DNA from 2 places in the Shewanella donghaensis genome. Region 2 is predicted to be linked to the other one. Evidence: predicted binding sites of a transcription regulator. Region 2 holds the regulator's gene; the other holds the start of a gene.
The links. Region 2 encodes MetJ, which represses methionine synthesis genes. Its sites were predicted from a motif close to TAGACGTCTAGACGTCTA; they were not measured.
Positions count from the first base shown of each region.

Region 1: the regulator MetJ is predicted to act here: its motif matches at 2,873-2,890, upstream of FPK91_RS17780 (methylenetetrahydrofolate reductase).

Region 1 covers NZ_CP041783.1:4,158,323-4,173,689, reverse strand. Annotated here, with positions in the region: gene FPK91_RS17785 (DUF3360 family protein) at 189-1,712, shown strand; gene FPK91_RS17780 (methylenetetrahydrofolate reductase) at 1,895-2,869, opposite strand; gene FPK91_RS17775 (YrhK family protein) at 3,246-3,962, shown strand; gene FPK91_RS17770 (hypothetical protein) at 4,401-4,853, shown strand; gene FPK91_RS17765 (Na+/H+ antiporter subunit E) at 4,936-5,436, shown strand; gene FPK91_RS17760 (monovalent cation/H+ antiporter complex subunit F) at 5,436-5,732, shown strand; gene mnhG (monovalent cation/H(+) antiporter subunit G) at 5,729-6,070, shown strand; gene FPK91_RS17750 (Na(+)/H(+) antiporter subunit B) at 6,097-7,092, shown strand; gene FPK91_RS17745 (cation:proton antiporter subunit C) at 7,073-7,435, shown strand; gene FPK91_RS17740 (monovalent cation/H+ antiporter subunit D family protein) at 7,435-8,913, shown strand; gene FPK91_RS17735 (monovalent cation/H+ antiporter subunit D family protein) at 8,910-10,400, shown strand; gene FPK91_RS17730 (hypothetical protein) at 10,390-10,764, shown strand; gene FPK91_RS17725 (Na(+)/H(+) antiporter subunit D) at 10,751-12,451, shown strand; partial or broken gene FPK91_RS17720 (IS4 family transposase) at 13,091-13,988, shown strand; gene FPK91_RS17715 (leucine-rich repeat domain-containing protein) at 14,173-15,367, shown strand, end outside.
Region 2 covers NZ_CP041783.1:3,933,893-3,949,259, reverse strand. Annotated here, with positions in the region: gene FPK91_RS16900 (DUF4240 domain-containing protein) at 1-19, opposite strand, end outside; gene FPK91_RS16895 (hypothetical protein) at 125-511, shown strand; gene FPK91_RS16890 (response regulator) at 597-1,394, shown strand; gene FPK91_RS16885 (HU family DNA-binding protein) at 1,605-1,877, shown strand; gene FPK91_RS16880 (TorF family putative porin) at 2,181-2,873, shown strand; gene FPK91_RS20975 (PA3496 family putative envelope integrity protein) at 3,170-3,346, shown strand; gene FPK91_RS16875 (hypothetical protein) at 3,466-3,852, opposite strand; gene FPK91_RS16870 (alanine/glycine:cation symporter family protein) at 3,936-5,303, opposite strand; gene FPK91_RS16865 (SRPBCC family protein) at 5,564-6,097, opposite strand; gene FPK91_RS16860 (cysteine-rich CWC family protein) at 6,276-6,590, opposite strand; gene FPK91_RS16855 (c-type cytochrome) at 6,708-7,751, opposite strand; gene FPK91_RS16850 (c-type cytochrome) at 7,761-8,414, opposite strand; gene FPK91_RS16845 (bifunctional aspartate kinase/homoserine dehydrogenase II) at 8,664-11,057, opposite strand; gene metB (cystathionine gamma-synthase) at 11,117-12,277, opposite strand; gene metJ (met regulon transcriptional regulator MetJ) at 12,484-12,798, shown strand; gene FPK91_RS16830 (sulfite exporter TauE/SafE family protein) at 12,927-13,667, shown strand; gene traF (conjugal transfer protein TraF) at 13,732-14,922, opposite strand; gene FPK91_RS16820 (LysR substrate-binding domain-containing protein) at 15,058-15,367, opposite strand, start outside.

The DNA of each region.
Region 1 (15,367 bases), 220 kb from region 2:
AATTGATTTACTACAATTCAATCCTCATGTGCAAATCATTGATTTTATGCCTGTAAATTTTTATTTACCTACGACTAATGTCTGAGACTTAAACGCGGTTTATTGATCGCTATGCCTACCGCGTTCAGATAAGGTATTTCTAATTTATACGAAGTAGCACTTTTTAGTGAGTGTGTAATAGGAATAATATGAGCAGTAATTCTGAATCCTTACTTGATCAAAAAAGTGAACCTCAAAATAATAAAACCCAAACAAACGAAGACGCACTGAACTACCAGCAACAACATAAACCCCGTTCAGCGTTTAATAGCCGCGATGAATATTTAGAACACGAATTACAAATAATGGACCCCAAACGCTGGCGTCCTAATCTTCCTTTTAAAGATTATCGCTTTGAACTAGAAGACTCGATTCCAGCCATGGCTGCCACAATCGGTAAAGTGGTGATGGTCGGCGCAATTGCCACCACCTTTGCCACATCCCTAGGACTTGATGAGAGCTTTATATTAGAAAATGTCAGATATGAATTAATCATTGCTTCATTCTTCATTATTATTTTTTCTGGTTTTTTATTACCTACAGCGAACTTAGCGGGCACCCATGGCCCACTCATTCCAATTATTCCTATTGTGGTTGCTGCAGGTGGTCACCCAATGGCTTTTGGGCTACTCATCGGTGCGCTAGGGCTTATCTTAGCGATAAGCAAAGGCGGTAGCATGCTGGCAAACCTAACCAGCAAAGGTGTTTGCGGCGGACTACTGCTGTACCTTGGTTTTGTCGGCACCGCGTCACAGGTTGATAAGTTGTTCAAATGGGCCAACGATATCGGCATGGCGCACATTGCCTTTGTCGTCATTTTTTGTACGATCATTTTATATGCATTGCTTGAACATTGGCGTAAACGTTGGTTAGCAATACCCTTAAGTTGCTTACTCGGCGGCACGATAGCTTTTGCCATGGGCGCACCTTTTGAGTTTCATACAGCACCAGGTTTACCGAACATGAACCCAATGTATTGGTGGGGTGACAATACTGGTTGGATGTTAGGTTTACCGACATTAGAAAGCTTTGTGGTGGTGTTACCTTTCGCAGTGTTAGCCGTTGCTATGTGGTCACCAGACTTTTTAGGGCACCAAGTATTTCAAAAAATAAATTATCCTGAGCGCACTGAAAAAGTACAAATGAACATTGATGACACAATGACCAGTGCTTCAATCCGCCAAACCTTTGGATCATTGCTTGGGGGCGCTAACTTCACCTCATCTTGGGGAACTTATATCGTCCCTGCTGCTATCGCTAAACGCCCTATTCCTGCAGGCGCGTTAGTCACGGCACTGTTTTGTATTATCGCCGCGTTATGGGGTTACCCAATGGATTTAGCCATATGGGAACCTGTAATGTGTGTGGCATTAGTTGTGGGGGTGTTTATACCGTTACTTGAAGCGGGCATGGAAATGACCCGAGAAGGTAAAACAACCCAATCAGCGGCGATAGTGGTGTTCTCATCTGTGCTGGTAAACCCCGCTTTTGGCTGGGCTCTGACCATGTTACTCGATAATCTGGGATTGGTTGGTTGTAAAGACCGTAGCGCAAAATTGACTAAGATGAATCGCTGGATCCTACCGAGCATTATGTTTGTGGTATTAACTGGCGTGATGGCATTAGTTGGCTTGTTACCGGGGATCCCAGCCATCATTCCAGATTTGAAATGATGCGAATTTATTATCATTAAAAAATATCAGGGGTCAGAAGCTGATCCCATTTTAATAGCTAATATCTATCACTGATTTAAATGGATGATTAACAATTTTTACAGGAGTTTGAAGATAACTATTTGCCAACCTAGCCCTATGATGAGTTAACACTCATAAGGATAGTTTGAACTGCTGAGAGATTATTTGTTTAACACAAATTGATCTATTTGATGTTGGGCTAAGGCTTGATCCATTGTGCCCTTGAGTAGTTTGTACATCAAAATAGACGCATCAATTTCAGTTTTACGGTTGGTTAAGCTTTCAATATTCAATCCTAATGGAATATTAAGAGAAATAACGGCGTCTAAAATTTTCAGCAAATTACTGTGATTAACCTTAATTGACTCATACAGAGGATCCGCTGCCGACAAAATACGCTCACTGGTAGCTTCGGGAACAGAGACGCCTAACCAGTTAATAAACTCTAAGGTTTTAGCACTGCCGCAAGGTGAGAATGTTAGAATTATCCTATTCGGCTTAATATTATTGAGCTCACACTCTTCTGCGTAGCTCGTTAACATATCAATAGTGGCTTCGGCGTTATACACCGCCTGAGTAATATAATACTCACAGCCTTTAGTCGCCTTACCTAATAGACGGATGTGTTCATTCTTTTTACTTAAATGGCGCTCAGCAATGGCCACCCCACCGAGGTAAAACTCTTTTGAATGTTCGGATAACACTTGGTAAGCGTCATTTAACGGTAATGAGCTTGCAACCTGAGTCGATGGCGAGCCCACCAGCACTATATCTCTGACATTATTTTGATACCAAGCGCGGGATAACCATTCACTAAACCCTTTTTCATCAAGGCCAGCAACACTCTTATAGGCAATAACAGGCTTACCTGACTTTTGATTAATCAGTTGGGCATAAGTGCCAGAATCATGGGTAGCTTTAAACGGAAAAGGCCTTGGGGTATCAATGCGGCTGGTTTCATCTTGAATATCGTAAATGATCAAACCATCAAAACTAATCTCATCAAGGCGGGCTAACAACTTATCAGCGATAGTACTGACCGATTCGAAATCTGTATCGATTTTTGGTGGGGTTGTACCAATAAAGTAAATCCCACGGTGATGATCGGATGAACGCTGTTTCAATGACTTCTTCATGTTTAGCCGTCTAGATGGATGTTATATCCATTGTGTCTTAAAAAGTGGCCGTTGTTAAGGCTGAATAAGATGATTTTTTGTAATGCTTAAACAAACTAGGTTAGAAAACGATCAAACAGGGTTATTTTTGATGTTAGCCATAGATGCCATGTTCCAATTTGGTTGGGGGATTTATCCCGTTAGTAAGTTCTAGATCTGTTGCTACACTATTAATTAATCCGAAATATTTTGAATTTTTTGAAGGGTGGGCTCCTTCATGTGGGATTCGTATAAAGGGTTGTTAATGGGTAAAAATAGCGTTAATAGCGAGAACTAACTCAACCGATATGGCATGCAGTTCATTAAAACGATAACAACCAACTGAGACAATCAATTTATGCCACATGTTTTTTCAAATAGACGACGTATTTTAAATCTCACCGCCGATAAAAAAGCCCTTAGAGCGCAATTTCGCTGGGAAACAATCAATGCTATTGCTTATAAACTCGGTGGTATCCTTTTTGTTATTGGCAGTTTCTTCTTTTTTCCAAGTCGAGCAGAATATGCAAATATCGGTGGTTATATTTTTCTAGCTGCATCGCTAACTTACTTAGTGGTGAATCTTCATGATATGGCCGAAATAAGGCGTTATTGGAAAAGTCATACCACACATAACCCCGATGAAATATTAGAGTATTTTGCAGGGGCATCTTATCTTTTAGGTACCCTATGTTTTGTGTTTGGCCGTCTCACCAGCTTCCCTCAAGTCGGTTGGCCGTTAATAAGTACCTGGCTGTTTATCATTGGCAGTATGCTATTTGTTGTTGGGGCAGCGGCTAATGTCTTTCTGATTATTAAAGCCGATACGGTAAAATTACTGCAGTTGATGAATCTCACTTCAATTTGTTTTATTGTCGGTTCAGTACTTTACGGCATGGCCTCTATACCTTATTTATGGGCATTTGAATCGCCAAACGATCATTTACTAATTCTTAATTTCCTTGCTTGGCAATATATGATTGGCAGCCTTTTATTCTTATTAGGCGGGGTGTTTAATTATTGGCGGGCGTACTTATTAATACAAGGTCATATAGCAAAACTTCAGCAGTCATAGTAACCGAATTCACAAGTTATCGAGCTCAGGAGCCTAATTCATAGCTCATTAACACCTCTTTTCTATCCAAAAAAAATGTAAAAAACCAAGTTAATAAACCCAGTTAGTAGGTGGGTACATAACTTGGAATATTTTCGAAATAACAAAAAAAAACGCTGTTTACACCTACTTAGTGTTTAAATCCAAACGATTTATGTTATAAAAGAACGATAAAGGTTAAATAAAAATTAATAAAATGTTAAGTGAAAACCCGCTTGTCGTGCAGCCTATGTTAATCAAGACGATTGCATTATTAGTTTGAACGCTGCAAGCATTTTGGGACCTCACAGCAAACTTATATTAACTATACGAAGCTTAAAAAGTACCTAATGAATACTGCACCGATACGTTCAATAGGTGAATTTGCAATGAATAGAATTATAAAATAAAGGGGTTTATATGCGAATCATCCAACTCTTAGCGCTATTAACATTTACTCTCACTTTTTCGCAATCTGCCGCCTCAAATAACGCTAATAACGAAGAACAATCAGTTCTATCGTCCTGCATGTCGCTAAACAAAGAATCTACAGCCATTTCAACTAAGCCCTGCGCCTACTATATTCAGGGATTTCTTGCTGGCTCATTCAACAACACTCAACAGTTTGAGCTTAGAAAAGGTTCAGAAGGATTTGCAGACAGAGCTTACCGCACTCGAGTCGGTAACCTGACATCAAAAAAAGCCCCAACAGAACTATGCATACCAGCTAATGTAACTCGTGATCAGCTACTTGAACGAATAGTCGATAGAACGATTAACGAACTGTCGTCATCGACTAACTCTTTGCAAGGGTTGCAAAGCCAAATTTATCAAGCATTAGTCAAAGAGTCGTCATGCGAACAAGATGACTAACGGGTTAATACAGCCAAAAGTAATAATTTTAAGACACGCTATGTTTTAAACAGCAATTAACTAACACAAAGTATTAATCAATATGAATAAAAAAAATAAAAGCAGTTTTGTTCCAAGCCATAGGCTTAGCCTGATATTAACACTTGCTCTTTTTTGGTGGATTAATTCAAATTACAGTAACCCCCTTTTATTATCACTGGGTGCGGGTTCAATCATGCTGGTTCTTTATATCGCCCAAAAAATGGATGTTATCGACCAGGAAACTCACCCAATTCGTCTCAACGTCAATATGGCAAAGTACACCCTGTGGTTAGTCAAACAGGTGATTCTATCCAACATCAGTGTGGTTAAACATATTTGGATGGGTAATAAGAGCATCAAGCCAACACTCACCACGATAGACACTCGTCAGTGTTCAGATATAAATAAAGTCATCTACGCCAACTCTATAACCCTCACCCCAGGAACCGTAGCAATTGACTTGATTGAGGATCAACTCACTGTTCATGCTTTACATAAGGATGATATCGACACACTAAAAACCGGAGAGATGGATCGCCGGGTAAGGGAGCTTGAAGACTAATGTTAGCTGCTGCCACAATCGCCATTCTTGTTGTTATGTTGCTTGCGATAATTCGCTGTATCGTCGGCCCTACCCTGTACGATCGCATTTTAGCCTTCAATTTTTTTGGCACTAAAGCCATTCTGCTGATTTCAGTTTTGGGCTTTTTAATGGGACGCCCAGAGTTTCTCGACATTGCCCTCGTCTATGCCCTAATTAACTTTATCAGTGTTATCGGTGTGTTACGTTATTCAGATTCAGCCGAGTTCAAAATCACTCCTTATGAAACCCATTCAAACAAGGAGAGTAACAAATGAACTTATTACTCGAAATAAGCAGTGGTTTATGCCTGCTAATTGGCTGCTTCCTGTGCTTTTCTGGTGGAATAGGGATTATACGTTTTCCTGACTTTTACACCCGTATGCATGCTGCAAGCGTTACCGATACCTTAGGTGTAAGTTTAGTGCTGATTGGCTTAATGCTACAAAGCCCCAATGGCTTAGTGCTCATGAAGCTGATTTTGATCTTACTGTGTACGCTATTTATCAACCCATCTGCCAGTCATGCATTAGCAAAAGCAGCACTGCATAATGGCCTGTTACCGCTTCAGGCTAAGCCTGATGATGAGGGAGGGAACACGCCATCGAAGCCTTAGTTGATATAATACTGTTAATATTTTTAGTGGTCATCGCCATCGCAATCGTTCGCACCAGAGATCTATTAGCGGTTGTCATGTTAAGCGGCATTTATGGCTTATTATCAGCCTGTTTTTTCGTGGTACTTGACGCTGTGGACGTGGCTTTTACCGAAGCTTCAGTGGGCGCGGGAATATCTGGCTTACTCATGTTGGCGGCCATTACCATCACAGGTCGAACAGAAGCGCCAAAACGCCATAAACCCTTTCTGGCACTATTTGTGGTACTAGTCACTGGTAGCATGCTGATTTACGGCACCATGGATATGCCTTATTTTGGCGATCCTGATGCCCCTGTGCATCAACATGTTGCTCCTCGTTATATTAATGACTCAATGCAGGAAGTCGGCGTCCCTAATATTGTGACTTCTGTTTTAGGCAGCTACCGTGCATTTGATACCTTAGGTGAAGTCGCCGTTATTTTTACCGCAGGCATTGGTGTGCTTTCATTGTTATCACTGCCAAGGCGCCGTAAAAAGAGCCCATCAGATGAAGCCACCGAAGAGCAGATGCATGAGCGCCATATGGTTGTGCGTGTCGTCAGTAAAGCCCTTATCCCTTTCATCTTGTTGTTTGCTTTATATGTTCAATTTCATGGTGACTTTGGTCCTGGCGGGGGCTTCCAAGCAGGCGTGATCTTCGCAGCTGCAATTATTCTCTACACCATGCTATTTGGTTTAGATACTGCACAAAAGGTATTTAATCCATCGCTAATTCAACTGCTCGCTGCGGTGGGACTTTTGCTCTACGCCTCTGTAGGGGTTGTTTCTATGATAAATGGAGCAAACTTCTTAGATTATAATGTGTTAGCTGATGATCCTATTGCGGGTCAACATATTGGGATACTGGTGATTGAATTAGGGGTAGGTATCACGGTCGCATCGGTCATGCTGAGCATCTTTTTTAACTTTGACGCCCGCAGACAAGCCATTCAAAACAATAACAAACAAAAAGGGGAGCAGGATGTTTCTCGGACTCTATAACTATTGGATCGCAATTTTGCTGATGATGATTGGTTTTTATATCGTTATCGCCCATGGCAACTTGGTTAAGAAGCTGGTTGGACTCACTATTTTTCAAACCTCGGTATTTATCTTTTATATCAGCGTAGGCGTAGTTGAACGTGGCAGCGCCCCCATCTTAGCTGAAGGGATCAGCGACTACTCTAATCCTCTGCCCCATGTGTTAATCCTTACCGCCATTGTGGTAGGTATTGCTACTACCGCGCTGGGTCTGGCACTGGTCATCAGAATCAAAGAATCATATGGCTGTGTCGAAGAAGATGAAATACAAAAACTAGATCAGCTAAACGAGGAAGAATCATAGTGTTAGCTCACCTGCCTATTTTACAAGTCGTGGTGCCGCTAATGGCTGCACCATTATGCTGGTTCTTAAACCGTTCAAAACTGGTGTGGATATTTTCCCTATTGGTCTGTGCTGCGACTTGTGTCAACAGCATACTATTGCTGATAGAAGTCATGAAATCTGGGACCATTATCTACGAACTTGGGGGCTGGGAAGCACCTTGGGGGATTGAATTCCGCATAGATAAACTCAATGCCTTTTTACTGCTGATTATCTCGAGCATTGCTACAGTGGTGATGTTTGCCGCAAACACCAGCATTCAAAAAGAATTGAGTGAAGACCGCCACACCCTATTTTATAGCCTCTACCTGCTATCTTTAACAGGCATGTACGGCATCGTGGCGACTGGCGATGCATTTAATGTGTTTGTATTTTTAGAGATTTCATCCTTGTCTGCCTATGCCTTAATCGCCTTAGGTAATGACAGACGTGCACTTTGGGCCGCTTTCCAATACCTGATTATGGGAACCATTGGTGCCACCTTTATTTTGATTGGTATCGGCATGCTCTATCAAATGACGGGCACGCTAAACATGAGCGATCTCGCCATCAGATTAGTTGATGTTGGCCATACCCGCACAGTGTTTGCCGCATTCGCCTTCTTAATTGTCGGCATCTGCTTGAAGCTGGCTCTATTCCCACTCCACCTGTGGTTGCCTAATGCTTATGCCTACGCACCTTCAATAGTAACGGCGTTTTTAGCGGCTACCTCGACAAAGGTTGCAGTCTACTTACTGATCCGATTTACTTTTACCGTATTTGGCATCAGTTTCTCGTTTACCACCCTCCCCTTACAAAGCATTTTAATGGTGCTCGGATTGGTGGGCGTTTTTGTTGCTTCTATCACCGCGATATATCAGCAAAATGTTAAACATATCTTGGCCTACTCAAGTATCGCGCAAGTCGGCTATATGATCATCGGTTACTCCATTAATACCAGCACAGGCGTGATGGCAACATTACTGCATCTGTTTAACCATGCCTTAATGAAAAGCGCCCTATTTTTAGCATTAGGCGCCGTAATGTACCGCATCGGCAGCGTTCAATTGAGTCAATTCCAAGGCTTAGGGCGACAAATGCCATTAACTATGGCAGCCATTGTCATCGGCGGGTTAAGTCTTATTGGCGTGCCATTAACCGTCGGCTTTATCAGCAAATGGTATCTGCTTATCGCCAGTGTGGAAGCCGGTATGTGGCCAGTTGCCGTACTTATCCTATTGGGCTCGTTACTGGCAATTGTCTATATCTGGCGAATTGTGGAAATGGCTTACTTTAGGCCACCACTGCCCGGGCGCGATACGGTCGAAGAGGCACCTTGGACATTCCTCGGTCCTATTTGGGTTCTCGTCATCGCTAATATCTATTTCGGTATCGATACTCGCCTGAGTGTGCAAGTGGCACAGGCGGCTTCTCAAAGCTTGTTTGGAATAACCCCATGAATCCATCTTTAGCGCTGATGTTACAGCTAACTATCCTATTGCCTCTGCTGGCAACCTTTGCAATAGCAGTGACAGGAAAGAAACCTAATCTTCGTGAGGCTGTCACCATCAGTATCAGTCTTGCGGTACTTTATTGCGTGATAAACCTCTACCAAGCGCTTAAGGCCGGAGAGAGCATTGAGGTCTCTTGGTGGGAGCTTATGCCAGGCTTAGAGATAAGCTTTGTTGTTGAACCATTAGGGATGTTGTTCGCGCTAGTGGCCAGTTTTCTTTGGCTAATTACCACCATTTATGCCATTGGCTATATGCGTGGTCATGGAGAAGATAACCAAACCCGCTTCTACATTTGCTTCGCTTTAGCCATTAGTGCGGTTATGGGGCTGGCCTTTTCAGCCAACCTATTTACCCTATTTATCTTTTATGAAGTAATAACGCTATCAACCTATCCGCTGGTCACACATGCGGGTACAGACAAAGCGAAACAAGGTGGTCGTGTCTACCTTGGTATTTTACTTAGCACCTCAATCGCCTTCTTCCTGTTAGCCATTGTATTAACTTGGTTGACCAGCGGCACTCTTGAATTTACCGCAGGCGGAGTGTTTGACGACAATGTTGATACCACTCTCGCAGGCGCTATCTTAGTGCTATTTATATTTGGTATTGGTAAAGCAGCCATTATGCCCTTTCATCGCTGGCTACCTGCAGCCATGGTTGCACCCACACCCGTAAGCGCCCTGTTGCATGCTGTGGCGGTGGTAAAAGCGGGAGTATTTACGGTACTCAAAGTCTGTATTTTTATTTTTGGACTCGACTTATTACCCACTCTGCCCACCACAGAGTTTTTGCTGTACTTAGCGACGTTCTCAGTATTAGTCGCCTCAATAATAGCGATGCGACAAGACAACTTAAAAGCCAGATTGGCCTACTCTACTGTGAGTCAATTGGGCTATATCACTATCGGAGCACTGCTGGCGACCTCATCAGGTGTTATCGGGAGCGCTATGCATATTGCCTCCCACGCCTTTGGCAAAATCACCTTGTTCTTTTGTGCTGGTGCTATTTTGGTGGCTTGTCATAAATCTAAGGTCAGCGAGATGCGCGGCATAGGTTATACGATGCCAATCACCATGGCCGCTTTTTTCATTGGCAGCCTTAGTATTATCGGCGTGCCACCAGCAGGCGGAACATGGAGTAAATGGTTCCTATTGATGGCTACCGTAGAAACAGGCTATTGGGTCGTCATGGTCACCTTGATGCTCAGCTCTTTACTCAATATCGCCTACCTACTGCCTATCCCTTATCATGCATTTTTCCCTGGTAAGGGCGAGAAGCCAGAAAATAGCGCGATCAAAGAAGCGCCATTGCCCTCTTTGATTGCATTAACGATCACATCATTAGGCTGCTTGATTATGTTCATCCACCCACAGCCCGTTTATGAATTGGCGAAAGCTATCTTGACTGTATCTGGAGTTAGCCATGGACAATAACATCGACAATAACATGGACAATAAAAAGCAGTACATTTTTGATAACCCCAAAAATATCCAGCGAGTGTTATACCTGTTATACGCCTGCTGCACATTACTTGTGGTACTGGATTTTGTTATCCATCGTCATGTTTCTCATAGCTGGGAAAACTTACCTATTTTTTATCCACTCTATGGCTTTGTCGGCTGCGTAATCTTGGTATTGGTCGCTAGCTGGATGCGTACCTTTTTGATGCGTCCAGAAGATTATTATGGACCCGTTGAAGAACTTGATGACAGCAAGATTGAAATAGTAGACGTCAGCGATGGCCACGCCAAAGAAGCTAACGATAACAAAAAAGGTGATCGCAATGTGGATGCTTGAGTTACCGCCCTTTGTCCTGTTTTTAATTGGCGGATTGATCGCTGCTACAACTCGTGGAAAACTCCGCGGCGCATTGATGATTGCAATTCCGATCATCAGCGGATTGCACTTGTGGACCGTACCCGAGGGTATCCACCTGCAATTTATGTTTTTAGACTATCAATTAGTTCCCTACCGCGCTGACAAATTGAGCCTGATGTTTGGCTATATTTTTCATATTGCCGCTTTGATCACCATCATCTATTCACTGCACGTTAAAGATACCGTGCAGCAAGTGGCAGCCATGCTATACGCAGGTAGCGCCATTGGCGCGGTGTTTGCTGGCGACTTGATTACGCTATTTGTGTTTTGGGAGCTTTTGGCATTTACCTCAGTATTTTTGATTTGGGCTCGCCGAACTCCAGCTGCCTATAGTGCAGGAATGCGCTATCTCATCATGCAAGTACTCTCAGGGGTTATTCTGCTAGTCGGTGCGTTGTTTCATATCGCTAAAACAGGCAGCGTCTCCTTTGACTATATCGGCTTAGATGGCATAGCTGGTTGGCTTATCTTTATCGCCTTTGGTATTAAGTGTGCGTTTCCTTTTGCTCATACTTGGCTTACCGACGCTTACCCAGAAGCTACGCCAACGGGTACCGTTATTCTCAGTGCTTTTACCACTAAGGTGGCAGTATATGCACTGGCTCGAGCCTACCCCGGTACAGAGCTGCTAATTTATATTGGCGCAGCAATGACCTGTTTCCCGATTTTCTTTGCGGTAATTGAAAACGATCTTCGCCGCGTACTGGCTTATAGCTTGATAAACCAAGTGGGCTTTATGGTGGTCGGTATCGGTATCGGTACCTCACTCGCATTAAACGGTGCAGTGTCTCACGCCTTTAACGATGTGATCTTTAAAGGCTTGCTATTTATGAGCATGGGCGCGGTATTACACATGACTGGACGAATAAATGGCTCCGATCTGGGCGGCCTTTATAAAACCATGCCCAAAACCACCATACTGTGTATTGTCGGTGCAGCCTCTATCTCTGCATTCCCACTGTTTAGCGGTTTTGTCAGTAAATCTATGGTGATGTCAGCCGCACTTGAAAATGGCAATGACTGGGTTTGGTTAATGCTATTGTTTGCCTCGGCGGGTGTGTTCCACCACGCAGGTATCAAGATCCCCTACTTTGCGTTCTTCGCCCATGACTCGGGCATTAGAGCAAACGATCCGCCAAACAACATGTTGTTGGCCATGTTTATTTCGGCCTGCCTATGTATAGGCATTGGTATCTACCCAGCTGCGCTTTACTCGCTGCTGCCATACGATACTGGCTACAACCCTTATGATGCGACCCACGTACTAGCACAGACACAGCTGTTGCTATTCTCAGCACTGGCCTTTGTTTGGTTAAACCTTAAAGGTAAGTATCCACCTGAACTGCGCTCAACTCACCTTGACGTTGATTGGGTATACAGGCGTTTAGTACCAAATGCTCTGCAGCGAATGTTTGCGGTAATTTGGAAAGTCGATGCTGACGTGCGCCAATCAGTACGTGGCAAGTTAAACCAATGTCAGGCATTTTTAGCACGCCAATACAAAGGCGGTGGTAGCTTTATCTCTACCGACTACCCTTCTGGCAATATGGTGCTTTGGGTAGCGGTTATTCTAGCAACCTATCTGTTTATTGGCTTTGTGAGCTAATAGGACTCATCAAGATAAAAGCTAGCCTGTTTGCTGACGATAATGGTAAATAGGCTAGTTTCAAAGTCTTGGCGTTAACGAAGGATTAAGTGGATAAATAGCCATGCTACCCAAACAAAAAAGCGACCCTAAGGTCGCTTTTTTACTCTCTAAATTCTAAATAAAGCCAGCAACTCATAATCGATAAGTAAGGGCAAAGATAATTGTATGCCATTTTAAGGCAAGAAATTAAATTCCCCCTGACTACTTACTCTTCGTTTGGTCATCGCGTAGTAGTTATTTATAGCTTATTCTATTGATGCTTTGTGCGAGTGCGACAACTCAAATTCTCCCCAATTAAATCAGAAAGTTAACAATTATTTATTAAGCTCATAATTTCGATAGTATTGTCACCATTAGATTTATGTTCAAATCTTTTCGCCTTAAGACCATTTGAGCAGATCACATCCGGTACCTTGTACATCACCATTTCTTTTCGTTCTATCTAAAGCAGGCAAATTAATGAACAGTGGGGCAGAGCCTGACTAATCCCTACTAAATACTAAGCAGAAACTATAAGATATTTATATTAGATTAAAACATTCATAGCATTTGGCGATCACATTTATCGCCAAACAAAAATAACCATGAGCAAATGCCATGAATGCGAAACAAATTTCGTCAAAATGTCTATCATTTGTCACCCAGTTAATGCACAAAATCAATGAATGGTGGTTCGCTTTCTAACACTGGGCTTGGCCGTGATATTGAGAGTAAAGCCATGGAAAAAAGAGATTAAACTCGTTAATAGGCTTTGTAGTAATGACTACTTACATCGTGATATAGATGTCTATATACACCCGCATGACCAGCTTACTCGTCGGAAAATGCAACAACCCATCATCCATATCGATTGGTCAGATCTTGATTACCGAAAATAGTACTTTCTCATTAGAGTCTCGCTTGTAGCTCAAGGGTGATCACTGACACTTTATGCAGAAATACATCCGCTAAATAGAAAAGATAAACCAAACACACATCGACTATTTCTGACCAAACTGAAGACAATGTTACCCCATGATTGCAAGCTCATCATAGTCACCGATGCGGGTTTTCGAATCCCCTCGTTTAAGCAAATTATGTCGCTAAACTAGGATTACGCAGGCAGATTTAGAAACTGAACACACGGCAAAAAGTCTCCAGTAGATAGCTGGTATCCCGTTGAGCAACGCTATGTTCAAGCAACAGCCAGTGCCGAAAGTCTTGGATTTTACTTTTTAGTTGATCAAGTCTCTTTTAAATCACGTTTACTCATTTTCAAGCGCTATGCAAAAGGTCGAAAAGATAAAGTGGTCACGGGTGAAAAAACAAGACGGAGCAAAAGTCGAGTGCAAGTGCAGAGTGAGAAAAAGAGCCTTGGCTATTAGCCACATCACTTTGTAACTCAAATGCTACAGTTAAAAGAATCGTTAAAATTTATGCGACAAGGACGCAGATAAAAGAAAGCTTTAGATATGAAAAAACAGGCCTAAAAATAAATGATAGCGGCACAAGCATCCTATTAAACTCGTGGGATTCCCTCAGACTCTGGCCCCACTCAATCCCAGCATAGATTGGAGTATTTATTGTTAAAAAACCGCTAAGGTATTAATATATAAAAATTTTTATAAAAACCTTTTTAAACCAACCTTAGAGATGATATCATTTTGTTAAAATAACCAGCTTAAAAGGATGTAAGCGTTATGCTTAAAGTTTCAAAAATATTTTCTATAATATTACTCACCTTGATACTCATTGCTTGTGGTAATGAAAATGAAAGCAATGGAGAAGAGATAACTCCACCAACAAATCAGCTACCAGATGTCTATGCAGGTAGTGACAATTCATTAGAAGAAAATATCATAGCTAAGCTTGTAGGTAGCGCAACTGATAATGATGGAACCATAGTGAGCTACCAATGGCTTCAAATAGCTGGAACCCCAGTATCGTTAGACTCTCCAGATAATATCAATACCACATTTAACACACCTGAAGTCACAGTTGATGAAGTCTTTACTTTTGAATTAACAGCAACGGACAATGACGGAGGTGAAGCATCTGACACCGTTGTGATTACTATACTTAACGTTAATCAAGCTCCTGTAGTCGAAGCTGGTGAAAATCAAACAGTTAAAAGTAATGATTTGGTAACACTTACAGGCAACGCTAGCGATCAAGACGGTGAGGTTGTAACCACAGTTTGGAAACAAACTGTTGGTACTGCAGTCATACTTAGAACGCCTAACCAAATCAGTACAGAATTTACTGTTGACCATTTCACCGAGAATGAAGTGCTGAAATTTAGTTTTAGCGCAACCGACTCTTTAGGTGCGCAGTCAACGGAATATGTTGAGGTTTTCGTTAGCGTTACCGATATTACTCCAACTGTATCGGCCGGTGAGGAACAACTTATATTCAATGGTAGTACAGTCTCTTTGATAGGCACTGCTTCGGCTAATAATGGTGGCACAATTGCTAGTTATCAATGGGAACAGGTATCGGGCACGCAGGTTGTATTAGATGCCCCCAACGCTGAAGTCACGACCTTTGAAATACCAGAAGGGCTAACCGATGAAGTACTGATTTTTGAGTTTAAAGCTACTGACAATGCAGGTAATACAGCAGATTCAATAACTAATGTAGTCATTTCCAGTCAAGCTTTACTCGCTGACGTTGGCATACCCGATAATATGTTTGATAGCTGTATTGTTTACAATATTGATGGCTCTGACTTTGGCTTAGAGTATGTGCACGAAGCTAGGTCATTAATCTGTTTTTACGACGAATATGAAGGCTATAGCTCACAATTAAGTTCTTTAGATGGTTTATCTAAGCTGTTTAATCTAAGAAATTTAGGCCTACACTATCAAGGTAACCTTACTAAAGAAGAGTTTGGTC
Region 2 (15,367 bases):
AAAATTCCGCCTCAGTCATTCACTTATCCTAAATTCTTATAAAAACGTTTTCACAAACTCTCTCAACTCACGTTATTCTACACCACATCACGATTAACACAGCCTCATTAATGACAGTAAAACTATGAATAAACCGCCACTGAGATTGACCCTACTAATTATTTTTTATGTACTACTTTTAATACTCGCGCTTTGGCGCTCATATAGCATCCAAAGTATTGACCTATTCACTATTGGCGTCATCCCAGTACTATTTGGTTTGGTTAAACGAACTCAATGGGCAAGCATTGCACTAAAAGTCTACTTGGCAATACAAACTTTAGCGGCATTAGCATTATCGACAACTGCAGTTATTGCTTATCAATTAACACCTGAAGATGTAAAAGTGGAATACAACGGAATGACGATTCCTATTCCTGCGATTGCTATCTGTATATTGATGGTCCTTAGTTTTCAGTATTGGGTCGCATTTTGTAAAAAAACTGCAGATTATTTGAAACAGAATAGTTAACTAAGCTAACAGCTCGCTATATTCAGACCTTCGCTTAAGGTAAAATATGTCCAATGACTCAAACACTAATAATAAGAAGTATGCCATGAGCCAATTATCTCCAAGCGAATTATCTATTTTGCTACTTGAACCTTCTGATGTTCAACGCAAAATTATTATGTCTCGCCTGCAACAAGAAGGCGTAAGCAGTATTCAAACAGCCGCCAATATAGCCCAAGCTAAAGAAATCATTGCTCGGCATACTCCCGATTTGATTGTCAGCGCACTGCATTTTGATGATGGTGAAGCGACTGAACTTCTCAGTTTTATAAAACAAGATACCCACTATAAAGATATCCAATTTATGCTGGTATCCAGTGAATGTCGCCGCGAACAATTAGAAATATTCAGGCAATCTGGGGTCGTGGCAATTTTGCCAAAACCTTTTGCAGCGGATCATTTAGCCACAGCATTAAACTCAACCATTGATTTAATCAGTAATGACGAGTTGGATTTAAGCCATTTTGACGTGCAAGACATTCGCACATTGGTGGTTGATGATAGCCGTATGGCGCGTAACGTTATTAAACGCACAATAACCAATCTAGGTATAAGAATTATTGTTGAAGCCACTGACGGTGCAGAAGCAATTGAATTGATGCAGCAACAGATGTTTGATTTAGTCATTACTGACTACAATATGCCCAGTGTCGATGGACTGGCGCTAACGCAATATATTCGTAACGAAAGCCAACAGTCACATATTCCCATTTTGATGGTGTCTTCAGAGGCCAATGATACCCATTTAAGTAATGTCTCAAGTGCAGGTGTCAATGCCCTTTGTGATAAACCATTCGAGCCAAAACTTGTTAAACAGTTACTCTATCAATTACTCGAAGAATAACTCGTCTGACTATATTTTCAGTCACATAAACACTTGAAGACAATTAAAACAGCGTAAAAACAATCCAAAGTGCTAATAAAAAGCCCAAAAGGCACCATTTTACAAAAATGCTGCACATTAATAAGATAAAAGGCTTTTAAACCCCCATGGCTTATGGCATGTTAATCTAGTTTTAATTAAACACATCTATGGAAAGCAGAGAATATCAACATGAACAAAAGTGAATTAATTGCAAAAATCGCAGAAAATGCTGAGTTAACAAAAGCTGAAGCAGGTCGTGCACTAAAGTCTTTTGAAGAAACTGTTACTGAAGCCATGAAAAATGGTGACAAGATTTCTATCGTAGGTTTTGGTTCTTTCGAAACATCAGTTCGCGCAGCACGTACAGGTCGTAACCCACAAACGGGTAAAGAAATTCAAATTGCTGAAGCAACTGTACCAAAGTTCAAAGCTGGTAAAACGTTAAAAGATAGCGTTAACTAAAAACCGCTTTAACGATAAAACCTCCTTCTTGGAGGTTTTTTTATGCCTTGACCTTTATAAACACAGAAAACTATTTCAGTAAATTCCACACTTAAAACGCACAAAAAAAGTGCAGCTCTGCCTCATTGAGATGCACCATTGTTGCCACATATTAGCGCATGTTTATATAAGATGCTGATTTAGAATGGTTTATAAACATGGCACATCATTAGCAATATCCCCTTCAGATAAATCAACATTTAGCTCAGCGGTCTGACTTTTATGCTGAGACTAAATGAAAATAAAAACTTTAAGGGAATGAAAATGAAAAAATCACTATATCAAGCTATTGCGCTATCGACCGGCTTACTAATGAGCGCCACAGCTTTTGCTGAAGTAACAGGTAATATTGGTGCGACCTCTAACTACCTATGGCGCGGTGTATCTCAAACAGGGGATAGTGTCGCTGTTCAGGGCGGCGTAGATTACGAGAATGAATCTGGTTTTTATGCTGGTACTTGGGCATCTAATGTCGATTTTGGCGACGGTACAAGCTATGAGCTTGATCTATACGCAGGATATGGTGGCAGTATCACTGAAGATCTAAGCTACGACATTAACTATTTATATTATGCTTACCCAGACTCGCCTGGTAGCGTTGATTTTGGTGAAGTGTCTGTGGGATTAGCATGGAAATGGTTAGACGTTTCCTACTCGCACACAGTTAATGGAGGCGATGATATCGCTTCAGGAACATTAGATTCAAAAGACATGATGTATGCTCAAGCTAACTTAACGTTCCCGTTAACCGAAAAGCTTTCACTTGGTATTCACTATGGTTATTCAGATGGCGATATCATCACTAGTTGGTTTGGAACTGATAGCTACTCAGAATATAACGTCTCTTTGAGCACAGATACTGACTTCGGAACCATCTCATTCATGGCTTCTGATACCGATTTAGACGATGACGATGCTAAAATCGTTTTAGGTTATTCATATAGCTTTGGTCTATAAGCGCTGATATAACTTTTCATGCAGTAATGCATGAACGTCATTCATAAAAACGTCACCCTTGGGTGGCGTTTTTATTATTTATCCATAAAAATCCACTGACAGAATTAAGCATTTTTTTTAATTGCTGCTACATTCAAATTAACAGGTTATTTTATTAAATTAAATTTTGCCTTACTGGCTGCATTAATCATATTCAACGTTCTTGTAGTAAATAACCATAAGTGTTCAAGGAAGGATTATCGTTCATTAGAGTAGCTATCGCGGCTTACAACAACACCAGAGATGAGGATAAAGTGATGGCTAATATTACTGAAACTATCCCAAATGACACTGAAATTGACGCCATGGTGTCACCAAAAAATAGACGTTCTGCAGAGATAATTGAACGAAAAAGACAAGTAAAACGTCGATTAGATGAATATCTAGAACAAGCAGAGTTACGTAGAAGCATAGGGGACGATGACTTTTTTTAGCCGTGCTATCACTAAGATGTGAAAACTAAGATGTGAGAACTAAGATTTGAGAATTATCATATGTGTTGCTTCAACAGCGCTTTTTAAGCCTTAACCAACTGTAGTTAAGCTAATTTTTATTATTTTATTTCGTACGCTAAGCCTCTACATTCTTGATACACAGAACAACCAATTAAACTACCTTCTCCGCACTGTGTAATCACCAGTGCATTACCGCCAATTTCTGCGGTCTGAACTTTTAAATTTTTCTTCAAATCAAACAAGCTGGCTCTATCTGTTAAGTCAGGCTTATATGAATCACGACAATAACTTGCAACCACCTCTCCTAGAGGGACGTTATCATGACGATACACTTCACTCGGTTCGTAAATATCTACTGTGGTAGATTTATATCGGTAATCAGCAGCTTCAGATACATTGGTTTTAAAGCTCATATTATTGCAGCCGAACAACACTGAGACAGATAATATAACCAGTGCAGATTTTGAAATATTGACTCTTTGCATAAAACGCCTATTTATAAAAAAGGTATAACCTTCACGGCTATACCTTTTGTATATCAACAATGATAAAAACATCTAAAAATATGTTACACACTTGCCTTAAGCGCTTTTTGCTTGGCAAAGTACTCGCGAGTCAAACCAAATACCACAGGACTAAGCAGTGCCAAGGCAATTAAGTTTGGAATGGCCATCATTGCATTGAGCGTATCAGCCAATAGCCAAATAAACTCTAATGAACTTACGGCGCCGATTGGCACCACGAGCGTCCAAATTAAACGAAATGGTTTTACCGCTTTATCACCAAATAAGTATTGAACACACTTCTCACTGTAAAAACTCCATCCTAGAATAGTCGTGAAAGCAAACACAGCAAGCGCTACCGCCACAATGTAATTACCCATAGGTATTGCATGAGAAAACGCGAACGAGGTCAGTGCTGCGCCATTTTCGCCAGATGTCCAAGCACCCGAAACGATAATAGCTAACCCCGTAATTGAACACACGATTATGGTATCAATGAACGTACCTAACATAGCAATTAAGCCTTGCTTAACCGGATCGTTTGTTTGCGCTGCAGCATGTGCAATCGGCGCACTACCCAGACCCGCCTCGTTTGAAAACACACCACGCGCGACACCAAAACGAATAGCGGCCCATACAGCCGCGCCAGCAAAGCCGCCTTGAGCAGCGACAGGGTTAAACGCGCTATGAATAATTAATTCAAATGCTGCAGGAATTTGGTCAGCATAGACCACCAACACAGCTAAACCCGCAGTGATATAAAATAAAGTCATTAATGGCACTAATTTACCAGCAACATCAGCAATACGTTTAATACCGCCCATCAGTACTGCACCCACTAACACCATTAATACTAGGCCTGTAATCCAGTTTGGCACGCCAAAGTTAGAACTCATTGCATCAGCTACAGAGTTTGTTTGCACAGTATTACCAATACCAAACCCAGCGATAGAGCCCATAACAGCAAATGCGGTACCTAACCAAGCCCACTTGCTGCCCAAGCCATTCTTAATGTAATACATCGGCCCACCGACATGATTACCATTACTGTCTTTTTCGCGATACTTAACCGCCAGAACCGCTTCGGCAAACTTAGTCGCCATGCCCACTAACGCGGTACACCACATCCAAAATAACGCACCAGGACCACCGATAACGATAGCCGTTGCGACCCCGGCAATATTACCCGTACCAATCGTGGCAGAAAGCGATGTCATCAGCGCATTAAAAGGACTGATTTCACCTTTGCCTTCACTATCGCTGTCAGTGCTTCTGCCTGACCATAATAGTTTGAAGCCCGTGCCTAATTTTAGGATTGGCATTAACTTAAGTCCGATAGACAAAAATAATCCCACTCCTAAAATCATCACCAGCATGGGGACGCCCCATACGACGCCGTTTATCCAGCCCAGAGTTGCAGTTAGTGCTTCCATTGAAAACCTCATAATGAGTTAAATATTTATAGTTATTATTAATCGATCTTTTTAATCGTTATTTTTTATAGTTTTAGCGCTTATCCATTGAAAACGGATAAGCGCGGAATTCAGATTACCTGCATTGGCGCAAAATTGGAAACACCAGCGTAGTTCAAACAGTGTAAATTTCGTAATAACAACTATTAATCATCAGGTTAAATAACTTAATTTATAAAAAATTGATAATTAAAGTAGCGCTTAAAGCTCTGTTATGGCGATTAATCTAATATCACTTTTAAATTATCTAAGCCTTGTTGCAAGTCATTACCAATCATCGCTTCAAAATCAATAAACAAAAACGTCAAGTTCATTGGGTAATCTATGTGACCGCTAAATCCCCATTTCACCAAGGTTTTATCTGCTGAAATGGCTTCAGTGGTCATGTAGGCAGGTTCAGTTGCTTCAAAAGGGCTCAAAAAACGTAATTCGAAATCGATTCTTTCACCTTCAAGGATATTAAGAATTTCTTGTTCACCAACACCCACATCAGGGTTTTCGCTAGACCAAGCAGAAATAAAGCCAACAGTAGCATCCGTTCCTGTAAATCTTTTTTCCATATTGGGATCTATTTGAGCCCACTTACTAAAGTTATTTTGATTTTTTAGATGCTTAACATAATCAAAAACCAAAGGTTTCGGCTGATTGATTATTACACTGCGCTCAACATCATAAGTTTGAGAGACAAATAATGCGACGATGAAAGGAAGCGATATGAGGGTTGCGATAACAATGGCTATTTTTTTTATCATCATTTATTTCCATATACTGAGTATTTAAAATGCAGCAAGTAAAACGCGCGGATCTAATAAGTACTCAGTATATCAACAGCATTGCGCATCACAATTAATTTTAACAAAGTAACAACAAGACTGAAGTGAATGGGATAAAGAGGGACAACTAAGGGTTTTAAGCGCTGAAGATTAAAAGTTATTAGACTGACAGTTTTTTATAACAGCTCTGACAAACACACGCTTGGCCTTTTAAATCATCCAAAACTCTTGGAATTATCGACGCTTTGGTAGATTGAGCTAAACACCAACAATCTTGGATCGATTTACCCACGCTCACAGCACATTGATTTGCTTGCTGACAAACGGGACAAATTAACGGTTCATCAGGTTGTTTAATAGCAGTGGATTGCCTAATAGCTGGGTCACCAATTGTTAATTTGTTAAAAGTTGATTGGCTACTATTTGTTTCGTTATTAGATACTTGATCAGGTGAGAATATTTCAACATCAGCCATTTTATTCACTTCTTCATTCGATAGGTTTATGACATAAATTAAAAATCGGTACTTAGAATTTAACCTCTAAATACCGATTCTACTCTATTCCATCATTTTACATGCTAATGAGATGCTTTATTTTGATGCTGGCGCATTGGGGTAAGCTTTTGACCCTAATACGCTACCCGCACCGGCTTTACCATAATAACCATCGTGTTGATGATAGCTTTTTTGCGTATCTGATAAGTTGCCTTTATAGCGAGGATCCTGAGGACGCTCATGTGAATTCACATATGCAGCCACATCCCAAGCTTGTTGAACTGACAATTGGATACTCTTGCCCAGCGGCATGTTTTCATAAATAAAGTTAGCCGCGGTATTCACTCGATGCATACCTGCGCCCCAGTTATAACTTTGTGGTCCCCATAATGGCGGTAAAGCACTTACGTCAGCCATTTTAATACCTTGGCCATCAACGCCATGGCAAGTCTGGCAATGGGCCAGGTAAACAACCTCACCTCGCTCAAGCGAGTATGCCTGTTCAGGTTTAGCCAGTTTAGGGAAGCCTCTACCCGCTAATGACGCTAATGCTTTTTGATCTAATTTAGATTTAACTTCCACAGGGAGTGGAAAGTCTTCTCTATTGCCACCCTTTACCAGCTCTGTATCACTCAGTTCAGGAACTTTGTTATCAAGATCAAATTGATTCATTAAGCCACTCATGGCTAGCCAATATGAATAAGCTGAGATAGCCACAAGTTCTTTACTGCCAGATGCAGGGGCGGTGCCATTCATTGAATAAGTAAAACAGCCCTGAATACGTTCTTCATAGCTATTCACTTTATCGTTTTTCTTTCTATAGGCTGGGTAAGCCATATAGGCCGCCCATAATGGCGAAGCATTGGCTTTATTACCGGCATTCATATGGCAATTGACACAATTGAGCTCATTGCCCACTTGTTGATCACGCATTTGCTGGCTGTTGACGAATAACTGATAGCCTAATCTTACTTTATCACCAAACTCGCCACCTGGAATGGTAGATAAAGCGCTAGGTTGAAGATATAAAGCGGTAGGATCTTTTGCTATTGCAGGAATTTGTGCTTGTCGATCAGGTAGTTCGGCAGCGGTAACTGAGTTAATGAACATACCCGCAGCTAAATAATAAAATAGTTTCATAGTATGTCCTTATTTTTTAACCACAGGTATTTGTGCTGAAAAGTATTGAGATAATGCGTTTATTTCTTCCGCAGTTAGTTTATTAGCAATATTTCCCATCATGTTATCAACATCACCTTTACGGGTGCCATTTTGCCAAGCTAATAATTGATTCTTTAAGTAAGTGGGTTCTTGTCCTGCAAGTCGAGGGAAATTTTCAGCGCCAATACCTGAAGGTCCATGACAACTAGTACAAGCGGGAATATCGCGGCTCCAATCACCTTGGTAAGCGAGCTTTTCAGCCACATCAGTAATCACAACTTTATCGCCGCGATATTGTAATGTTATCTCCTTGACGGGTTTAGCCGCAAAATAATCAGAGACTAATTTAATTGCATCACCTTGCACAGTCGCAGCCATCGCCATCATAGTCGGGTTCTGCCGAGAACCGATTTGAAAAAGAGTTAGCTGGTTAGCAATATATTCACTGGATAAACCAGCTAATTTAGGCCCCGCAACACCTAAACCTTCTCCATTAACACCATGACAACTGACGCATACTTGTGCCTGTGCAGGTATGCTTTGTAATAACTCTTTAGGGGATTGCGCTGGAATACTGGCCAAAGCAGTACTACTTGTCACCACAACAGTCATTGTCGTCACGACTTTTACAAGAAATTTCATATAGCGCCCTCTCCTTGGGTGATTTTCAAACAACTATGGAATTAAATGTAACCTATAAAGACGGGATTTTCTTTACAAATTAAATTTTAAAGCTGAATTGATTCAATGGTTAAATACTAATAGCTTTTGATAATCAACAATATTCCTTGGTGGAACTTATCAAGAATGAGGTATTTTCGGTAGATAAAAAAGGCCTATTCCCTTTAGGAATAGGCCTTTATAGATTTGAGTTAATATAGTGAAATAACGCTACTCTTGGAGTAAATCTTTACATATTTGCACTAAATCTGACTGCACTGCAGCAGCAGTAACCTCTCGGCCAGCACCTGGACCGCGAATAATCAACGGATTCCCTTGATAGAAAGCGCTGCGAATCACAAACACATTATCCCCTGGGGTTAAGTTGGCATAGGGGTGATTTGAGTCGACCCATTGAATGCCGACTTCAGCATGCATTTTCCCGTCAACTTTATCTAACGATGCTACATACCTTAAAACTTTATTTTGCTCTAAGGCCGCATTGAATTGTTGCAGCATAAATTCATCTAACTCGCCGATACGCACTAAAAAATCATCCAGTGACAAATCAGCTAAATGAGTAGGTACCAATGAATTTAGCTCAATATCATCAAGTTCAATTTCAAAACCAATTTCACGGGCTAAAATAAGTAACTTACGTTGCATATCTCGACCAGATAAGTCATCTCGAGGATCAGGCTCTGTAATCCCTAGACCGCGAGCTTCAATGACTAACTCCGAAAATGGCTTTTGACCATCGTAATGTTCAAACAACCAACATAAAGTTCCTGAAAAAATACCCCCAACGGCTTCGATGCTATCGCCGCTATTACGTAAATCATTTAGCGCATGTTGAATTGGTAAACCTGCACCACAACTTGCGTTATATCGCCAGAATAAACGGCGGTTACTCAGCTGAAGCTTAAGCTCTCGATAAAAAGGTAATGGACCAGAACCCGCTAGTTTATTAGCACTAACAACATGAATACCTCGTGCAAATAGCTCTGGGTATTGCAAGGTTAAGCTGGCACTCGCGCTGATATCCAGTGCGACAAGCTCATCACAATCAAGTTGCTCAAGTTGCTCAAATAAATTGGGGTAATCCCAAGATTTAGCTGTGGTATCAAAATCATGTTGCCAGTTATTGATATCAATGCCTTGCTGACAAATCAGCGCTTCTTTTGAGCTGACTAAACCAACTAACTGGACATTGGCTTCTAATTCTCGATTAAGTGTTGCTGATGAACGCTGGAACAAATCTATCCACGCTTCACCAATATTTCCCACACCAAGCAGCAATACACCAATACGTAAGCGCGGGCCTGCGCAGCGGCGGTGTACTTTTTGGGTCAGTAAACTAACCTGAGATTTAGGTACTAAGGTCACTAAACTCAAACCATCTTGATACAGGGGTTTAGCATCACGACTTAATAATCGGGCAAAACTACGGCGATAATGTTCAGCATCAGCACTCACGAGTGCCACTAGTCCTAATTCGGTATTAGAGCGTATATCGCTAATGGATAACGCTTCTGCATGCAGTTCAAGTAATACTTCAACTTGCTGTTGGTTTTCAGCAGTGAACGCCAGCTCAACTTTGTGATGCGCTGAAGTCCAATAAGCTAATGGGGCAATACCCGCTTGTTCTAGTAACTCTAGTGTTTTTTGAATTGGTGCTTGTTGCTTTAAGCGAAATAACGCCACTTCGTTTAAGCTTGTGACCACTGGAGCACTTGCCGATGAGCTTTGCGGCGCAATAAGGGTAAAATCAGTATGAGATGCGTAACTAGAACGAACAGCGAGACTGACATTGGTATCAAATAACGGCTGTAAGGTGCGGCTATGCAATACTGGCGATCCTAGTTTTGCTAATCGATCCGCTTCAGCCAATGACATGCTTTCAAGTAATTTTGCATCATTAATTTTATTAGGATCAGCGTTAAACACACCTTCAACATCAGTCCAAATAGTGACTCGTTCAATATCGGCTAAGCTGGCAATTATCGTAGCACTGTAATCAGAACCATTACGTCCTAGTAGCAAGGTATCACCTTCGTTATTGGCACAAATAAACCCAGTAATCACTAAGCGTTCATTAGGATGTGCAGCTAGCAGCTTTTGAACTTTTTGACGAGACTCTTCAATGCAAATATTGGGCACAAGGCCTTCATCTGCAACGAGAATAGAGCAAGCATCAATGTTAGCAGCTGCAACGCCAGATTCTCTTAACAAGGCTGCCATTAATCTTGCTGACCAACGCTCACCAAAACTGAGCACATGGTTTAATTGAAATTTGTTTCTTTGCTCTAGCGACAATAAACTAATCAGCTGTGACTTATCTGTCGATAAGCGTTCACGTAAGTCACGTGCTTGCTCATTAGATAACAATTGTTCAATGAGGTTTTGCTGATAACTAACTAGAACTTGTAGCTCTTCTTGCCACAGGTCGCCATTTTCTTTTAATGAGAGTAATTTATATAAAAAGTTAGTGCTTTTTCCCGCAGCTGACACCACGACTAAATCATCACTGTTGCCATGGGTCAGTAAAATATGGGCAACGCGGCGATAGCAATCTGCATCAGCAAGACTTGAACCACCAAATTTATGTAAATGACTGCGGGTCATTTCTAACTCCTTAAACAACTTATACCAGCCTGATGATTAAACAATCAGGCAAGATTAACTTAAAGTGCAGCGACTGCAGCTAAACCAACTTGAATATCTGCAACCAAGTCTTCAGCATCTTCAATGCCGACAGATAATCGCAATAAAGTATCTTTAATACCAGCTTCATAACGCGCTTCAGGCGCCATTGCTCTATGGGTCATAGTCGCTGGTACGGCAACTAAGCTTTCCACTCCGCCCAAGCTTTCAGCCACACTGAAAATAGACAGTGCACTTAAAAATGCTACCACTTCGTCTTCGCCGCCTTTAAGCTCGAAACTTAACATAGCGCCGAAGCCTTTTTGTTGCTTAGCGGCAATATCGTGACCTGGGTGGTCTTTTAATCCCGGATAATACACTTTTTCGACAACATCACTGGCCTGAAGCACTTCAATGACACGTTGTGCATTTATTTGGTGCTCTCGAATACGTACAGCCAAAGTACGAATACCGCGCAAAGTCAGGTAACTGTCGAATGCCGAACCCGTTAGCCCAAGTGTGTTTGACCACCAATGCAGTAACTCACCTAACTCAGGATCTTTTGCTACCACAGCGCCGCCAACAACATCACTATGACCATTAATATATTTGGTAGTTGAATGCATTACGATATCAGCGCCAAGTTCTAATGGCTGCTGTAAAATTGGCGATAAAAAGGTGTTATCGACTACCACTAACGCATCGACGTTATGGCTTTGTTCAACGATGGATTTGATATCCACAACACGAAGTAATGGATTAGAGGGTGTTTCTAGCCACACCATTTTAGGTTTTTGTGCGATGGCTTCACTTAATGCTTGCTCATCAGTTTGATCAACTACCAATAATTTAAACTGACCTTTGTTGGCAAGATTTGTGAACAAACGGTAACTACCACCATAACAATCATGGGGTACAACCAATAAGTCATTAGGACCTAACAAACTAGTGACCAGAGTAATAGCAGCCATACCTGTACATGTCACAACACCAGTTGCACCATTTTCAAGTTTGGCAATAGCTTCGCCTAACACGCATCGTGTCGGGTTTCCTGAGCGACTATAGTCAAACTCTCTAGGATTCTTATGCCCATCAAAAGAGTAATTTGTTGATAGGTAAATCGGCGGGACTACTGCGCCATATTGCGTATCAGTTTCGATACCTTGACGAACTGCTAGCGTCGCTGCGCGATGTTTGCTCATTGTAAACTCCTGAAAAATAGCACCAAAGAGATGTCTAGATGGCTAAATGTACCTAAGCTGAGTCACATCGTCAACACAAATCAGCCGTTTAGACGTCTAAACATAAAGAAATCTATTTGTATTCGTTATAGAATAGCAGCAATAATTTGACTGTAATTAATTAGCAGTTAAAATCTGCCACGAATCTATCGTATAAAGGTGAGTTAATGACTGAATGGAATGGCGACTATATCAGCCCATATGCCGAGCATGGCAAAAAAAATGAACAAGTAAAAAAAATCACGGTATCCATTCCTTTAAAAGTATTAAAAGTGCTTACTGATGAACGTACCCGCCGCCAGGTAAATAACTTGCGTCATGCAACTAATAGTGAACTTTTATGTGAAGCATTTCTACATGCATACACAGGTCAACCATTGCCTAATGATGATGACTTATCTAAAGAAGGCCCTGATAGCATTCCATCAGAAGCAAAAGCCATAATGGATAGCATGGGTATTGAGTGGGAAGATTTAGATTAAGCCATAGTCTGGTAGTTCACTCTTCCAATCAGTCTGCGTACTTAATCAAGCACCATGATTAATCTCATACAGCCAATCTGATACTGCTAACATAAAAAGTTAGCAGTATTGCGCCTAAAGAGTCGACAATGGAATTTATCGATCCGCAAACCTTGATGCTTGCATCGGTTATCATTTTTATAGGCGCATTAACCCAAGGCTTAATCGGTTTTGGGTTAGCGGTTGTTGCCAGCCCAATCTTATATATTATCGACCCCCAGTTAGTGCCAGTCCCTGTTATTGCGATGGGCTTTTCAATAGCCTTAATGACCTTACTCAGAGAACGAACTGCATTACAGTTCAATGGACTGCAATATGCGTTACTGGGTCGAGTACCCGGTGGTTTTCTCGGTGCTGGATTATTACTGTTTGCTCCGCAAGCCATCCTAGGCTTAGCGATTGCCTTTATTGTTGCTACTGCCGTTATTCTCAGCCTTTATAAAATAACCGCACCAGTTAACCGCATAACGTTATTTATTGCAGGGGTATTGTCAGGAATTTTTGGCAATATTGCCGCCATTGGTGGACCACCATTAGCCATTCTATTAGCTGGCAAAGATGCGCCACAATTTAGAGCGGCACTTTCGATATTTTTTGTATTTAGTTCAATGATTGCGATGGTGATCTTGGTAATTGCAGGATTAGTTGAACAAAAGCATATCTGGTTATCCCTAATGCTTTTACCTTCTGTGATTTTAGGTAATATCGTCGCTGGTAAGTTAACCAATAGAGTTGACAAGAATAAGACACGTACCGCCACACTGGTACTTTGTAGCTTTAGCGCTTTAATTCTTACAGTGAAGTCGTTAGTGGAATTATCTGTGGGTTAACATTAGCTATGAGCAATCTTTGGAATGGGAAAGGGAGAACGAGATAGAAAGTTAGCATTACGCATTAAAAATGATAAGAGGTTTGTAACACAGCCCCTATAGCATCTTCGCCATAACTACCAGTCATATCGAGCTTAAACGCTTGCCCAATAGCAAATCCAGTACCGAATGAATATACATCGACGCTGTTATCTTTTAAGTCATGACGATAGCCCATCCTTAATGATAGCCAGCTGGTTGCCTTAACCTCACCACCCACCCGTAAAAATTGAACGGAATCAAAATCAGTGAAGCGAGTTTGATCCACAAGATCAATATCTGCCGTAAGAGTAGCTCTAGACCAATCATATGCCACCCCTGCTGTCACAAGAGGTTCTATGCGGTATTCAAATTTACGCCCTTGTGCTTCCTCTGTGGTGACCGTATTACTGATGAGATTTCTTGCTGATAAACCGACCGTTAAACTATCCGTGGGTTGCCAGGCGACACCTAAATCTAGATTAAACATACTCTCATCATTTCGATATCGATCATCATCAAAGTCATCGGCATCAAAGTTATTGGCATTAGCCGTATAATGATAGGTATCAATACGCTGAAGTTTTGGCGACACACCGATTGTTACTGGCAAGTTGACGATTGAAAGAGGGAAACTTAATGCGACACCAAAATCAGTAACTGCGCCAGCTAAGACAATACCTTGAGAATCTAAATCGGCAATATCGGTAGGAGGGTTACTAGGGTCTAAACTACTGAGTATATCAATATCTGACTGAGCAATATCAGCTACACCAACGCCATCGATATAGCTCTTATAAAATATCGCCATTGGTACTGTTTGAGTGGGAATAACTAATGCTGCACCAACACCAGCAGAAAAACTTGCGGTACTGCCTTTGAGTGAGGTTAAGTCAGTAACTAAGTCGTCTCTATAACGCTCGATATTATCAGTATCGCTGCCGTTAATCGCACTTTCTAATCCATCATATGAGTCTTGCAGTGAATCAAATTTATCGACCATCTCATCACTATCATCAAGTTCAACGCCAACAACGGGTAAAAGCAGGGAGAATTTATTAGTCTTGGGGGCATATATGGCAAGTAAAGCAGGATTAATAAAACTTGCACCTTCACGATTTGAAGATGCCACACCAGTGCCGCCCATGCTATTACTGCGAGCTTCAAAATAAAGCTGGCTAGCTTGCGAACTTATCGCAAACAGCAGTGAAAACACCAGTAGCGCTATTGATCTCATTATTCACCATTTTCATTTTTGTTATCTAATTAAAGATAGTCGATAAAAATAAAAACGTGACTTGATAGCATCAGTATTTAGCGTTTCCTAAGTGCTAACAAATCTGAATTTCAAGTGGTTTATTCAGTGAATAAGCTATGAATCAGGTAGATAGCGTTTAAAATTGTCCATGGTAAATTGGATAAATTTTTTCAGTCTTTCCGGTTGAAATTTATCTTTGTGATAAAGCATATAAAATGGCGTATCGGGAATATGCCAATCACTAAAAACATCAACGAGTTCACCGGTATTAATTTCATCTGGACAGTATAAATATGGCAAACGTACTATGCCATTTCCGGCCAACGCACTGGCTTTCATTGCTCGGCCATTTTTACACTTAAAACCGCCTTTGATCGCAACCTCTACATTCAGATCGTCATGCTTATGGTTAAAGCGCCAATGG